Linked DNA regions of Desulfosediminicola ganghwensis. The protein of the gene in region 1 interacts with the protein of each later gene in a pairwise test. Links are inferred from orthologs where the notes say so. Each region holds a gene or a part of one and is shown on either strand. Other genes may lie near its edges.

Evidence for each region. The genes of interacting proteins can lie anywhere in the genome.
Region 2: the proteins of rlmB (region 1) and FCL45_RS14395 interact in binary tests that used the Escherichia coli proteins (3 or more experiments, as listed by UniProt). The link is inferred for Desulfosediminicola ganghwensis from one-to-one orthologs.

What each region holds. Positions count from the first base shown.
Region 1 is NZ_CP050699.1:4,863,059-4,865,959, forward strand. It holds rlmB (23S rRNA (guanosine(2251)-2'-O)-methyltransferase RlmB), read right to left. Parts: upstream 1,912-2,901; coding sequence 1,090-1,911; downstream 1-1,089. Other genes in the region: rpsA (30S ribosomal protein S1), read left to right, coding at 1-949; gmk (guanylate kinase), read right to left, coding at 1,908-2,522; FCL45_RS20865 (DUF370 domain-containing protein), read right to left, coding at 2,538-2,828. UniProt on the Escherichia coli protein: Specifically methylates the ribose of guanosine 2251 in 23S rRNA.
Region 2 is NZ_CP050699.1:3,389,809-3,392,691, forward strand. It holds FCL45_RS14395 (NAD(P)H-hydrate dehydratase), read right to left. Parts: upstream 2,300-2,883; coding sequence 701-2,299; downstream 1-700. Other genes in the region: ung (uracil-DNA glycosylase), read left to right, coding at 1-13; FCL45_RS14390 (CBS domain-containing protein), read right to left, coding at 242-691; lptF (LPS export ABC transporter permease LptF), read right to left, coding at 2,440-2,883. UniProt on the Escherichia coli protein: Bifunctional enzyme that catalyzes the epimerization of the S- and R-forms of NAD(P)HX and the dehydration of the S-form of NAD(P)HX at the expense of ADP, which is converted to AMP.

The DNA of each region.
Region 1 (2,901 bases):
GGTCTTTGCTGCCAGGCTCGGCGGCGGCTCAGGCGCTGAACAGCTCGAAGATGCCTTTCATAGCGGTATCCCTATTGAAGGATTGGTTAAAGCTGAAATAAAAGGTGGTTTTGAGATCACCCTCGGCGGCAACATCCGCGCCTTCTGCCCGTATTCACAGATGGGCCTCAGACGCGTTGAAGATGCCGCCGCCACCTATCTCGACACCCGTATGACCTTTCGCATAACAAAGTTTGAACCAGGCGGCAGGAACATCGTGGTGTCTGCCCGTGCCATTCTGGAAGAAGAGCAAGAGGCCAGGCGCGAAGAACTCCGCCAGACCTTATCTGAAGGTGACACGGTTGAAGGTGAAATCACCTCACTCAGGGACTTTGGCGCTTTTGCCGATATCGGCGGCATTGATGGCCTGATCCCTATTTCCGAGGTTGGCTGGAGTCGGGTGGAAAATATTGCCGACGTCTTCACCGTTGGTCAAAAGGTCAATGTTATCATCAAGAAACTTGATTGGGACAACAACCGAATCTCACTGAGTTTCAAAGAGACACTCACCGACCCTTGGGAGGAAGCTGTCACCAATTTCCCTGAAGGCTCAACTGTAACTGGCAAAGTCGTTCGCCTCGCCCAATTCGGCGCCTTTGTCAATCTGGCTCCCGGTGTCGATGGCCTGGTGCATATTTCCAAACTTGGCAGCGGCAGAAGAATCAACCACCCCCGTGAGGTGGTCGAAGAAGGTCAGGAGCTTGAGGTAATCGTTGAATCCATTGACCTGGACGAACGACGCATCAGCCTTGCACCTACCGATTACGTCTCCGAGGAATCCAAGGAGAATATTGAAAAAGCCGACTACACCAGCTATGTGAAGAAATCTCAGAAGAAAGAAAAAGCCGACAGCAATACAGGCAGCTTCGGAGCCTTGCTGAGAGCCAAGATGGACCAGAAGAAGAAGTAGGTTTCAGCTCGTCATCAGACATCATTTACAGCTAAAAAGCCTGCAGATACTGACAGTATCTGCAGGCTTTTTTATTTTTGGGCGGGCTAAACGCCCTGCCTAAAAATTCTTAGAGCGTGCCTGTATATAGCGATTGAGCTTTATTCCCCTTTTTTGACACAGGCCGCCTGCCGCATTGCCTCGAACATGATCACTGCCGCGGCGACGGAACTGTTTAACGAGTCAAGGGTCCCCTCCATCGGGATGGAAATGAGCATATCACATTCCTTGCGCACCAGCGGCCTGATACCTTTCCCCTCGCTCCCCACTACAATACAGGCAGGCAGATTGAGGTCGGTCTCATAGAGTGATACGGCAGTCTCATCCTTGATGGCACCGAAAACCCAGGCTCCGGCCTCTTTGAGCTTTTTGAGCGCGGTGGCAAGATTGGTCACCTGACAGATATCAATGTGTGACATTGCACCAGCTGACGATTTTGCGGCAGTTCCGCCAAGAGGAGCCGAACGCTCACGGGTCAACACAACTCCTGTTACCCCTGAAGCAAGAGCAGAGCGAATAATTGCGCCGAGATTATGTGGATCCTGCAAACTGTCGCAAACTATCAGGCGTGGCTTTTCACCGGCCTCGATTCTTTGCCTGAAGCGCTCGACAATCGTATCAAAATCAATCAGCGAAGAGGCGCTGGTTTTTGCCAGAACGCCCTGATGACGGACCTGTGAAGCCCCCTCACCAATCAGCCTGAATGATTGCAGAAAGCTCACTTTGACCTTTGCCTTTCTGGCCAGTTCAACGATCTCATCCTGCTTTTTCCCTCTGCGCTCTTTCAGCAGAATGACCTCTGTAACCCGCTCAGGCTCCCTGGTGAGTGCCTCGACCACCGGATGAGTACCAAACAATAAATCGTCACTCAGTTTGATCCGTTTTTCTGCGGCAGGCCTCGTATCTTTATAATCTTTTCTCATGAATCCACTTCTACTCTTACCAACTCACCCGTTGGTCGTCTGCGAACCTTTGCCCTCTCGGCAATTATTATCGAGGAAAGAACTTCACATGCTTCTTCAAGGTTATCGTTAACCACCAGATAGGCATAATTGTCGACAGCCCTCATTTCGGTTCTGGCATTTTGCAGGCGGAGCTGCAATACATCCTCGTCTTCCGTGTTTCTCTTTCTTAGTCTGGTTTCCAGCACCGCAATGCTCGGTGGTGCAATGAAAATCTGCACGCTCTCAAATGCAACAGAGTTTCTTATTATTTCAGCTCCCTGTACATCAATATCGAGAATGACATCCTCACCACTGTCGAGCTGATCACGTACAGCTGATACGCTGGTACCATAGAGATTGTCGTGGACCCTCGCCCACTCAATAAACTGCTGCTTCGAGATCATTTCCTCGAAAGAATCCTTGTCCACAAAATAGTAATCCTTGCCGTCATGCTCACCTTTTCGTGGTGGCCGTGTGGTGTGTGATACCGAAAAGTTCAGACCCGGAATGCGTGCCATCACTTTTTTCAACAAGGTGGTCTTTCCCGTCCCGGACGGGGCCGAAATAACAAACAGTAAACCTTTATTCATTGGTTCCAGTGCAATTTAAACTTTTTCTTTAGGTTGTCTCTGCTCCAACTCAGCCAGGTGGTACTCGGGATATAATGCCTGCATTCTCTGGGTAATGGTATCTGATTGTACTGATGAGAGAACTACATGGCTTGAATCCATGACGAGAATCGACCTGGTACGGCGCCCCTCGGTAACGTCAATGAGTTTGCCATCTTTCTTGGCAATATCTTTCAATTTCCTGGCCGGAGAAGAACCTGTATTCACCACGGCAATGACCCTCTCAACCATTACCGTATTTCCAAACCCTACATTCAGAAGTTTCATTGTTTTTCCGCTGGACGCCGGAAAGAGTACACACATCAGCATCAATGCCGAAACATTGCGCCGCAGCTCTCTA
Region 2 (2,883 bases), 1.5 Mb from region 1 along the record:
AATTATCTGGTAATAAAAAAATCCGATTAGCGCTCACCTTCAGCTTGAGAAGGTGAGAGGACAGAGGTGATGAGAGAGGTGTAACTGATTAGCAATTGCACAATCGCCTGAATCATTATGCAATCGGCTCGTAGAGAAGAGCTTTTTAGCTCTAAGCTGTTACTCCTATCAACTTTCCCCTCACGCCTTGAAGCCGAGCTTTAGTGGTAATTCAATAAAAAAGCGAGAATCCTACACGATCTTAAGAGATGATGGTTCTTATGATGTCTCTTTTACCGATTATGCCTGTCATTTTTCCGTCTTTGAGTACCGGCAGGGTGTGCAGTTTTTTCTCGGCCATGATGGTGGCAATCTCATCAAGCCCGGTCTCCTCTTCCACCGTGACAGGATCAGGCGTGTAGATTTCTGCAACCGTTGCACCTGCTATTTTCTTCATCTCCTGATCCATTTTGGCTGGTCTTTCCAGAAAGATAAAGGCATCGAGGATAGTGGCGACAGCCGGTATATGCACTTTTTTATTCTGATAGATCAGATCGCTTTGGGTAACAATGCCTATGAGTTGTTCATCCGCATCGACAACGGGTACACCGCTGATGTCTTTACTTGTAAACAAGAGTGCCAACTCTTTTACTGACACGTCTTTAGTGACAGTGATCAATTCTCTGGTCATGATGTCTGCAGCGATTTTCATAGTGATGACCTATTCTGTTTGTAATGCCTTCAAAGTTTCGGGAATCATGTGGGCAACTTCACTGGCGGTATAGCCCGGTCCAAACTCATCGTACAATCTGTCAGCTGCAGCACCGTGCAGGTAAACACCTGCTGCTGCTGCAGTTAGCGGGTCAAGCCCCTGACAGAGCATTGCACCGATTATGCCGCAAAGGACATCCCCCATGCCACCGGTCGCCATTCCAGGATTACCGGAAGTGTTGATGAGCGTGGTACGTCCTGGTGAGGCGATAATAGTACCCGCTCCCTTTAGGATAACTATATTCTGGCTGCTGTCATTATTGAAGGCGGCACACGCCGTGCGGGCGGCTTCGAGTCTGTTTTCCTGTATTTCGCTAATGGTCCAGCCTATCAATCTGCTTAATTCTCCGGGATGTGGAGTGAAAATTCTCAATCCACCAGCCTCACGGATATATTCCTTACTTTCAGCGAGAATGTTTAGAGCATCCGCATCTACAACTGTCGGGGCAGTTACCTGTTGATATAAAGAGAGTATCAGTCGGGCTGTGTTTGTTGAGGTGCCGATACCAGGGCCGATAACCAGTGCATCTTTGCCTTCAAGCTGAGAAAGGATGAGGTCAGTATCGTTGTAGGTTAAGGTATTGGTACCCGAAAGCGGAATGGTCATTGCCTCGAGCAGGTTCGTTTCGATGACCGGATTAAGATCACCGGGTACGGCGAGGCTAACCAGGCCACATCCCCCCCGCAATCCACCAAGTCCGCTTAATATGGCAGCGCCGGTTTTGCCCGCTGAACCGGCGAGTATCAGAAGATGGCCGTAATTGCCCTTGTGCGAAGAACGCTTCCTGGCGAGTTCCGGAGCGATTTTTTTAATGATATTTTCATCTAGCAGTTCGTTGGAAACTGGTACCTTTTCGAGAGCTTCCGGAGGAATGCCAATATCGATTACCTCCAGTTCACCTGTCAGTTCACGGCTGTCGTGAATAAAATGACCTGGCTTTGCAAAACCATAGGTCGCTGTGTAGTCTGCCTTAACACAGGTACCAAGCACTTTGCCGTTATCGGCATTCATGCCGGAGGGACAATCGACAGAGATGATGGGTTTCTGGTGGGCAAATCCATGACTATTGATCAACTCAATGGCGGAGGCATAATGTTCTGCCACATCACGGGTAAGGCCAGTACCGAAGATAGCGTCTATGATAGCGTAGCAGGGCATACCACGTGACTCTATCTGTTTGTAGAGAACTGAAATGGTCTGCACCCTTGATTCTGTATCAATGACATGAAAGGGCAGCCGAAGCTTTTTAATAATGGCAAGGTTGGTCGCGGCGTCGCCTTTGAGTTTGTCCGGGTTTATCAGAAAGAAAAATATAGGTTTGCAACCCAATTGGTGCAAATGGCGACCAATAACGAGACCATCACCGCCATTGTTGCCAGGGCCTATGAAAATAGAGGCAAAGGTATTTTTGCAGTCACCGAGATGTTTCTGCATCATACGCACTGTACCAAGGCCGGCATTTTCCATGAGGACGATTCCTGGAATTCCGAACTCTTCGATGGCGCATTTATCGAGGGCCTGCATTTCCTGGGCGGTGGGCAATTTCATACGGACTCCTTACGAACGGAACAGCTATCCCGGGCTGTGAATTTCTGGTCGTTATTTCTATCTTATACAGTCATTACCTCAGATACTATTGAACGGGCTGAAATATTCAAGTAAAAATATATAGATGTAATCAAAAAAAACTATTTGACACCCTTCGACCCTGAGGGCGGGGCGGCCGGGCTTATGTTCGTTTTGGGTGCACAAAGTTTACATGGCTTGAAACCGGCTTCCTCGGCCCAGGCGGCACTGAGAAATGTGGTTGAGCAACTGTCCTGGTTATACAAACGACATTGAGAGTAGTGGTAGATTTTTGCATGCTCATCCCCACGCAGCACCTTGAGTTCGTCATCGGCAATTTCTTCACCGGGCTTATCGCCGCTCGGGCTTTGCGAAACCTCGGTTCGGGACCCAAACAGCAGGTTGTAGATCTTTTTCCACAGATAAACAAAAGGCTTCAGTGCTATGGCATAGAGATTGTTCAGCATGAACTGCAGCCGTTCAGGTAAAATGGGTTTTTCGTGGGTGACCCTGTTAATCGCGTAAAAAGCTATGAGCAGGAATATAGCATTGGGTAGCCACATAAT